Regions from separate parts of the Streptomyces sp. NPDC017246 genome, predicted to be linked through region 4. Evidence: riboswitches for the same ligand, from Rfam matches in the RefSeq annotation. Region 4 holds a riboswitch; each other region holds the start of a gene.
The links. Region 4 has a riboswitch for cyclic di-AMP ahead of ACH4MY_RS02775 (peptidoglycan DD-metalloendopeptidase family protein). Riboswitches for the same ligand answer to the same signal wherever they lie in the genome.
Positions count from the first base shown of each region.

Region 1 (2,190 bases), on a different contig from region 4:
GGGCGCCCGCCCCCTGGGACGAAAAAGGACCCAAGGGCATGCATCTGGGGACGAAGGCCCCCGGAACTACTGGACAGTAACCACAAAGACCCCGGAAATGGGGAACCCCGGCCCGGCGCGCACGGGGGAAGGGCGCGCCGGGTCGGGGTGGTCACCGCGGGAGGGTCGGAGGGGTCGCGCGAGCCGCCGGACTCACGCGATCCGCCGGGCCTACTTCAGGTGAAGCTGCTGGCCCGGGTAGATGAGGTCGGCGTTCTCGACGACGTCCTTGTTCAGCTCGAAGAGCTTGGCCCAGCCGCCCTTGACGCCCTGCGCCTGAGCGATCTTGCTGAGGGTGTCGCCGGCGACGACCTTGTACTCGCCGTCACCCTTCTTGACCTTCTTGCCGGTCGGGGTGGTGACCGTCTTCTTGGCGGCGGCCTTCGGCGCGGCCTGCGGCTGCGCGGCCTTCTTCGGGGCCTGGCGCTGCTCGCTGCGGGTGGTCGGCTGCTCGGCCTTCCGCTCCTGCTGCTGGGGGGCGCTCTGCTGGGGGGCGCTCTCGGCGGCGCCGCCGTCGTAGGAGGCACCGGAGAGACCCACGCCACAGGACGGCCAGGCGCCCTTGCCCTGGCCCGCGAGGACCTTCTCGGCGATGGCGATCTGCTGGGACTTCGACGCCTGGTTGGCGGTCGAGGCGTAGGCGGTGCCGCCGTACGCGGCCCAGGTGGAGGCCGAGAACTGCAGGCCGCCGTAGTAGCCGTTGCCCGTGTTGATGGACCAGTTGCCGCCGGACTCGCACGCGGCGACGGTGTCCCACTCGGAGACCGTGGCGGCCGAGGCGGTGCCCGCTGTCATCAGCGGGGCGGCCACGGCGACACCGGTGACGCCGACGAGCGTGACGACCTGGGTGGCCTTGGAGGGACGGCGGTGTTTGCCCTTACCGGAAAACAGCATGGAGATTCTCCTCACCGACGCCTGTGAGGTGAGCTGTCGGGTTCGGGCCGGAAGAGTTGCCCGGCCGCGTGTCCTAGCACGCGGCTTCACCCCAAGCCGGTCATCGGCCGTCTGTCTCAACGGCCGGGCCCGGCACTTACCTTGGGTCCCCCACTCCTGCCTTCGGCGCTTACGCGACGACTGTTCCCATCGGCCGACGGCAGGATTCGGCGTTTCGGTCGACGGGGCCCGCGGTGGCGAGCGGTGATGACCGTAGACACAGACCCACCGGAAGTTCAAAGAGGCGTATTGCGGAAATATCGCCCCTACTTGCCTTCCGGCGGGGGGTGTTTATGCAGGTGGGAGGTGACGGGAGCAAAGTTTGCGGGCGTGACACGCCAGTTGGGGCGAAGAGACCCATGTCTCACTTGCCCAGAACCGGACATTCAACCCCGAATCACTTCGCCTCGGTCAGCGAACCGTTCGTCAGGTCAAGGCTCTGACCAGGGAGGATGAGGTCCGGGTCGACGCCCACGGTCTTCTTGTTGGCGTCGTAGAGCGCGGTCCAGCCGCCGGGGAGTTCGTTCTGCTGTGCAATGTCGGACAGGCTGTCGCCCGGCTGCACCGTATACGGGTCCGACTTGCCCTGACTGTCCGTTGCGTCCGCATTCTTCGCTTCGTCAGCCACCGGCGTCACGTCGGGGTTTTCCGCGAGGTTGTCCTTGCCCGAGGCATGTCTACCGGATTCGGTAGAGCTGTCCTTCTTGTCGGTTTCCTCCGGAGCGGCGTCACCCCGGTGCTTACCGGTGCCGGGCGTGGCCGACGTCTCGTCACCCTCGGGCGTACCGGGCGTAAGGGACGTATCGGGCGTGCTAGGGGTGGTCGGAACCGTCGGGTCGGACGGGTCCGTCGGCGCGGAGGGACTCACCGGGGCCGTCGGCGAGACGGGGGTGGTGGGCGCGGTCGGCGACGCGGGCGCGGTCGGCGAGACCGGCCCCTTGGCCTTCCCGGCGGCCTCGTCGGCCTCTGTGGGGCTCTTGGAGGCCTCGGAGACGCCCGTGTTCCAGCTCGACTCGGGGACGGGGACCGCGGGGGTCGTGGGGACGGAGGTCGGACCCGGGTCCACCCCGGTGCCCTTCCCGTCGTTCTTCAGGCCGGCGATCGGCGCACAGGTGGCCCACTCGGTGCTGCCCTTGGCGAAGGCCTTCTCGGCCACCGCGATCTGCTGGGCGCGGCTGGCCAGGTCGGCGCTGGGCGCGTAGGCGAGGCCGCCGTTGC
Region 1 covers NZ_JBIRMW010000008.1:56,661-58,850, forward strand. Annotated here, with positions in the region: gene ACH4MY_RS19890 (transglycosylase family protein) at 211-933, opposite strand; cyclic di-AMP (ydaO/yuaA leader) riboswitch at 937-1,111, opposite strand; gene ACH4MY_RS19895 (transglycosylase family protein) at 1,370-2,190, opposite strand, start outside.
Region 1: linked by a shared signal. The riboswitch ahead of ACH4MY_RS19890 (transglycosylase family protein) and the one ahead of ACH4MY_RS02775 (peptidoglycan DD-metalloendopeptidase family protein) in region 4 are both predicted to bind cyclic di-AMP.

Region 2 (2,190 bases), on a different contig from region 4:
CACGCTTCAGCAGCCCGTCGCGGAGGAGCCGATGCAGGGTCAGCCGAGCGACCTCGACCTCCAGGCGCGCGAGATGCTCCGACTCCGCGCCCTGGTGGCCGGGATGCTCACCGAGGCCACCGGGCAGACCCCGGAGCGGATCGACGCCGACCTCGACCGCCTCACGGTCCTGGACGCGCCGGCCGCGGTCGCGTACGGCCTGGTGGACCACGTCGTCACGAGCCGGAGCGCGGCCTCCGGCGGCGCGGCGCGGTGAGCCGGCCGTGGTTCCCGAGCTGCCCCCGCTGCCCGCGCTGACCCGCGCGGAGGGTGAACTCGTCGACGCCTACCTCGAAGTCGCCGACCTCCTTGGGAAGATCAATCCATCCAGGAGTACGCATACCTATGGAGCCCTGCGCGCGGCACAAGCCCTGGTGAAGCGGGCCGAGGCACTCCTCCAAGCCCTGACGCTCATGCATACGCGGGGCGAGAACGAGGTCCACACGGACACCTTGGCGCGTGCCTTAAGGGTGTTGGACGGGGAGCGCAGGACCGGCCGGGTCACCGTCCCCCACTCCCGCGCGAGTTGACATTCCCGCGTGTCGTGTCGAGGTCCGGACGGCCGACGCGCACCGCAGAATCGCTCCCCCGTTCGGCGTAGTCGACGAGTCGACATATGTGCCGGGTGAGTTGCACAACAGGTGTACGCATTTGGCGGAATGGGGCGTTCCGCTGCTGGTGCGGGGCTCGTCGGCCACACCTACGAAGATCACAAAGGCTTCCTGTCCACCCGAATGGATCAGTCGTGAGGAGCCTCACATATCGCCGTTTCAGCTCGGATTTCGACCCTGGTGTGGGTCAAGATCCCTGTCGACGACAAGCCCCCGCCGCCGCGGCGGGGCGGTCCGGGCGGACGCCGAGTCCTGCCGCTGTCCCGGACGTCTGGTCGACAGGAGTGGATCGGCAGGAGTGGAGGACCCGATTTTTACGGGACTGACGCGCTGTTTCGACAGCGGGGCAGTCCCTTGGGGTGAAGCCGCGTCAGCGGCCGGGCATCTTCGCCAGCCCGAACCCGACAGGTCATCCTTCGCAGGCGGCTGACGAAGGGTTGCGCATGACCGCGCAGATGCATGTCCCGTCCCTGCTGTCCCGGGCCGGAGCCGTCTCGGCTCTCACCCTCGCCGCCGTCGGCGGCACGCTGTTCGCACCAGGTGCGGCATCGGAGGCCCAGGCAGCCACCACGCACGCGAACAAGGCACTGAGCGTCGCCGCGTCCAAGAAGGGAGCCCCGTACGGGTACGGGAGCACCGGGCCCTCCAGGTTCGACTGCTCCGGGCTGACGCTCTACGCGTACAAGAAGGCGGGCAAGTCGCTGCCCCGCACCGCGCAGCAGCAGTACAACAAGACCCGGCACATCTCCGCCTCCAGCCGGCAGAAGGGGGACCTGGTCTTCTTCCACTCCGGTGGACGCGTCTACCACGTGGGGATCTACGCCGGCAGCGGCAGGATCTGGCACTCGCCCAAGACGGGTTCCTGGGTGAAGCTCGACAAGATCTGGTCGTCGAAGGTCTACTACGGCCGCGTCCGCTGATCAGGCGGCGGTGACGGTCCGTCCGTGAGGGGTGCGGTGGCGCCGCCGTACCCCCGGGACCCCGTCAGCAGCTCACGACGGGGACCACGGTCCACGGCACGGTGATCCAGACCGTCTTGCCGCCGTCCGCGGTCGGTGTCACCGAGAGACGGCCGCCCGCCTCCGCGGCCAGTACGCGGATGATGACCAGGCCGCGGCCGTTGTCCTGCTGAACCGCCGCCGGGAGGCGGCGCGGGCGGCGTGGATGGCTGTCGGTGACACCGATGTGGAGCTGTTCCTCGCGTTCCAGCCGGACGTCGACCGTGAACGTGGGCGACTGACCGAGGGTGTGCAGGACGGCGTTGGTGGCCAGCTCGGAGACGATCAGCCGGATCGCGTCCGCGATGTCCGCGGCATCGTCGAGGCCCCACTCCACGAGGACCTCCGCGACGTACCTCCGGGCCGTGGGGACCGAGGCGGGCTCGCTCGGCAGGGTGAGGGTTGCTTCCTGGTGATCTGCCATGGCGACGCTGTCCCTTTCCCGCCGGGGCCAATGCCCCGGATTGCGCTTCGCGTCAGAGTGCCACCGATCGTGCCGCGCCGTGCGGCGTTCCACCAAGATATGTCCCCATCTGTCGCCC
Region 2 covers NZ_JBIRMW010000007.1:315,283-317,472, forward strand. Annotated here, with positions in the region: gene ACH4MY_RS18995 (ClpP family protease) at 1-256, shown strand, start outside; gene ACH4MY_RS19000 (hypothetical protein) at 264-569, shown strand; cyclic di-AMP (ydaO/yuaA leader) riboswitch at 969-1,091, shown strand; gene ACH4MY_RS19005 (C40 family peptidase) at 1,094-1,570, shown strand; gene ACH4MY_RS19010 (ATP-binding protein) at 1,635-2,072, opposite strand.
Region 2: linked by a shared signal. The riboswitch ahead of ACH4MY_RS19005 (C40 family peptidase) and the one ahead of ACH4MY_RS02775 (peptidoglycan DD-metalloendopeptidase family protein) in region 4 are both predicted to bind cyclic di-AMP.

Region 3 (2,190 bases), on a different contig from region 4:
CAGGCGGCCGCCTCGTTCATCGTCGTCGCGCTGCCGTAGCCGAGCCGGTGGGCGGCGAGGAGGGCGCCGCAGACACACCGGGCGCCGCGCACGTCGCGCAGCTTGTACGGGGCGTTCTGCCAGCCCCACTCCGTCAGCACGAGGCGCGCGTATCCGAGGTGCGTCGAGGGTCTCAGCCCGGGCTGGCCGATGCGGCGCCAGGTGTGCAGCCGGTCGGGCAGGGCGGCACCGATCCGGCCCGGGAGCCGACGCTCGCCGGGCAGGGGCGGCGGAAGCGCGTCGAGCGCCTCGGCGACGAGCCGGTCCACCGGCACGGAGAGGAGGTCTCTCCAGCTCTCCGTGTCCGGCACGTCGGCAGGTGCCGGGGCGGGCACGTGGACGGGAGGAGGCACGTGGGCGGGAGAGGGGACGGGTGCGGGGGTCCAGTCCGTGACGATCCGCTGCCAGGTGGCGCTTTCGTAGAGCGCCGCGGCCTCGCGGTCGAGAGTGTCGGGGTTCAGCAGGGAGGCGGGGGGAGACATCCGGGCGGCTCCTCGGTCGGGGTCACTCCATCTTTCAGGACGAATGTCGGTTTTGCGACTTTTGCCCTTGAGTGCACACCCATTCGACCGACCCTTTTCAGCCCACTTACCTATTTTCAGAATTACAGTGCGAATTCGGACATTGGGTACCTGGTGACGCGACTCACTCTCCCGGAGACGCCCCGGTGACCGGAGCCCGCGCATGCCGGGCGGCGCAAGGAAGTTCGGCGGGCCGGAGATTCGTTCGATCTTGAATTCGATGAATTCCGTGATCCATTTCGAGGGCGGAGAGCACTCCCGCTCTTGTTCTCCGTCGCATTACTGGCCTACGGTCACCTCCATTCGAGTGGACCGCCGAATCCTGCCACCACTCGAAATACCTCCCTTTCACCCGACGGCAGGAGCGGGGGACCCACGAATACGCCGGCCCGGATTTCCGGAACGGCTCGGGGTGAAGCCGCGTGCGCGCGGCCGGACATCTCCAGTCCGAACCCGACAGCTCACCCCGAAGGCGCCGGAGAGGAATCCGTCATGCCTGCTCACGGTAAGCACCGCCGCCCCCGACTCCGTCCCGTCTCCCGTGGACTCGCGCTGGTCGGAACGGGTGGAGCCGCCCTTGCCCTCCCGCTGATCGCCCCGGCCGTGGCCGGCGCCGCGCCCGTGTCCGGCGCCCCGGAAATCGCCGCCCGCGCCGCTGCCGCCCCCGCGGCTCCGATCGCCGCGGCGACCGTCACCAAGGCTCCCGCAGCCCCGGCCGCCGCACGCTCCTACACGGTCGTCAGCGGTGACTCCCTTTCCCTGATCGCCCAGAAGAAGGGAATTCAGGGCGGCTGGAAGGGTCTTTACCGAGCCAACAAGAGCGCGGTGGGTGACAATCCGTCACTTATTCACCCGGGTCTTGAACTGACGCTTCGTCCGGGCTCCGTGAAGGCCGCCCCCGCGCAGGCGAAGAAGGCCCCCAGGACAGTTGCCAAGACCGCCACCGAGAAGACCTCCACGACCGATCGGGCGAGCCGCTCCGAGCACCGCAGCGCGTCCCCCGGCGTCGCCACCGACACCGGCGCCTCCGCCGCCGCTCCCGCCGCGGCCGCTCCGGTCCAGGCCGCTCCCGTCGCCGCCACGCAGTACGCCAACAACCTCGACGGCTGGATCCAGGAGTCGCTGGCCATCATGGCCCAGCACGGCATCCCCGGCTCCTACGAGGGGATCCACCGCAACATCATGCGCGAGTCCTCCGGAAACCCCCAGGCCATCAACCTCTGGGACTCCAACGCCGTGGCGGGCACCCCCTCGAAGGGTCTCCTCCAGGTCATCGAGCCGACCTTCCAGGCCTACCACGTGCCCGGCACGTCGATGGACCTCTTCGACCCGGTCGCCAACATCACCGCCGCCTGCAACTACGCGGCCGACCGCTACGGCTCGATCGACAACGTCAACGGGGCCTACTGACCCCGGAAGTGCCCGGTGAACCAGGAGGTGGCGAGCTCCGCCACCTCATCCAGGGCACCCGGCTCCTCGAAGAGATGGGTGGCGCCGTCCACGACGGCCAGCCGGCTCTCGCTGCGCAGCAGCGACCGGGCCCGCCGGTTGAGGTCCAGGACCAGCGCGTCCCTGCCTCCCACCACCAGAAGCGTGGGCGCCGTCACCCGGGCCAGGTGGTCCGCCGCGA
Region 3 covers NZ_JBIRMW010000013.1:160,140-162,329, forward strand. Annotated here, with positions in the region: gene ACH4MY_RS27625 (hypothetical protein) at 1-521, opposite strand, end outside; cyclic di-AMP (ydaO/yuaA leader) riboswitch at 864-1,048, shown strand; gene ACH4MY_RS27630 (transglycosylase SLT domain-containing protein) at 1,053-1,970, shown strand; gene ACH4MY_RS27635 (alpha/beta family hydrolase) at 1,964-2,190, opposite strand, start outside.
Region 3: linked by a shared signal. The riboswitch ahead of ACH4MY_RS27630 (transglycosylase SLT domain-containing protein) and the one ahead of ACH4MY_RS02775 (peptidoglycan DD-metalloendopeptidase family protein) in region 4 are both predicted to bind cyclic di-AMP.

Region 4 (2,190 bases):
CGTACTCCGGCCCGGTGCGCATCTCGAAGTGCAGGTGCGGCCCGGTGACGTTGCCGGTCGCGCCGGAGAGGCCGATCCGCTCTCCGCCGCTTACGGTCTGGCCGGCGGAGACGGCGATCGAGGAGAGGTGGGCGTACTGCGAGAAGGTGCCGTCGGCGTGCTGGATGACGACCTGGTTGCCGTACGCGCCACCGTCGCCGGCGGAGTAGACGGTGCCGGGGCCGACCGCGACGATCGTGGTGCCGGTGGAGGCCATGAAGTCCACGCCGGTGTGGTAGCCGGAGGACCACATCGAGCCCGCGGCGCGGTACGGGGTGGACATGCCGCCGTTGACGGGGGCGAACCAGCCGGAGGAGGAGGTCGCGCCGGCCGAGGAGGAGCCGGAGGACTGCGTGCTCGCGGCCGGGGCGGCCGCGCGCTCGCTGCCGCGGGAGGCGCGCGGGGCCTCGTCGGTGTTCTTCGCCGAGGACTTCGCGGAGCTCTTCGGGGCGCTCTTGGGGGCGGCGGCCTTGGGCGCGGCGCTCTTCGGGGCGGCGGTGCTCTTGGCACCGAGCGTGAGCTTCATGCCGGGCAGGATGAGCGAGGGGTTCTCGCCGACGACCTGGCGGTTGTCCGCGTACAGCTTCTGCCAGCCCCCCGTGAGGTGGTGGTCGGCGGCGATCTTCGACAGGTAGTCGCCCCGCACGACGGAGTACGTCTTCGGAGCGGCCCGCACGGTGGCGGGCGCCGCCTTGGCGGTGGCGGGGGCCTTCACCTGGGCGGCGGCGGTGACGGCCTGGCCGGGAGCGGCGGCCGGGGCGGCCTGCTCGGCGGCGTAGGCGCCGGTGGCGCCGAGGAACGGGAGGGCGACAACGGCGCCTCCCGTGCCGGCGGCGACGATTCCGCGGGTCAGGGGGTTGATCTTGGGACGGCGGTGCTTACCCGTCGCGGGCATGGCGAATTCCTCTCCGGCGCCTGCGAGGTGAGCTGTCGGGTTCGGACTGGAGATGCCCGGCCGCGTTCTCACGCGGCTTCACCCCAAGCCGTCCTGCGTCGCGGGACCGGCGTACTTCCTTGGGTCCCCCGCTCCTGCCACGCATGGGATGAGTGGTATTCCGGACGGTGGCAGGATTCGGCGGTCCGACCGGATTGACGGTGACGCTAGACGAGCGGGTCGGGGCGAACAAGCCAATGATTTCTCCCGGCTTTCCCCGTACGGCCTTTCACCCGGAATTCCGGTCACCCTCCGTGGATGACGGGCCTTCGATTTCCTTTTTCCGTACGGCAATTGCCCCGGGCCCCCGGCCACGATCCGTCACTTCTATGACGCTGCTCACGCGCTCGGGCTCATCTCACCTGTAAACAGGGCGCGTTATGCACAACGCCTCAATTCGGACAGATCACCCATTCCCGTCCAGGGGGGTGCGCCGCAGGGCCGCCACCTGGATGATTGCCCCTGGAACCGATCTCGCGTCGGGCACCCGAACGTCGACCATCAGGAGCATCCGTGACGCAGCAGCTGCCGCAGGTCCCGCCCATCGAAACGAACGAGCCCGAGCTGGCCGAGGTCCGCAACTTCCGGGACGTGGGCGGCCTGCCGACGACGGACGGGCGTGCCGTGCACCCCGGCCGCCTCTTCCGCAGCGGCCACCTCGCCCACGCCACCGAGGAGGACGTCGCCTTCCTCGACTCGCTGGGCCTGCACACCGTCTTCGACTTCCGGAACCTGGCCGACCGCAAGATCGAGGGTCCGGACGTGGACCTCCCCGGCGTGCGGAACGTGAACATACCGCTCAACGACCCCGCCGACGGCAAGGAGTTCTGGAAGCTGGTCCGCGACGGCGACATCGAGCAGCTGCGGGACATCCTGGGCGACGGCAAGGCCGCCACCCGTATGTCCGACTCGTACCGAAAGATGGTGGTCGAGCGGACCGCGGAGCACAGCCGCGTCCTGCACTCCCTGGCGGAGGACAGCCTCCCCGCCCTGATGCACTGCGCGGCCGGCAAGGACCGCGCCGGGCTCTCCATCGCGATCACCCTGCTCGCCCTCGGCGTCGAGCGGGAGGCGATCGAGGCCGACTACGTGAAGTCGAACGACCCGCACCGCCGCTACAAGGTGCGCCGCAGCTCCACCGCCCCGGACGCGATGTCGCCCGAGGTGATGGAGCTGCTGAGCCCGCTGTTCGACGCGCGGGTGGAGTACCTGCGGGG
Region 4 covers NZ_JBIRMW010000001.1:623,741-625,930, forward strand. Annotated here, with positions in the region: gene ACH4MY_RS02775 (peptidoglycan DD-metalloendopeptidase family protein) at 1-934, opposite strand, end outside; cyclic di-AMP (ydaO/yuaA leader) riboswitch at 939-1,127, opposite strand; gene ACH4MY_RS02780 (tyrosine-protein phosphatase) at 1,487-2,190, shown strand, end outside.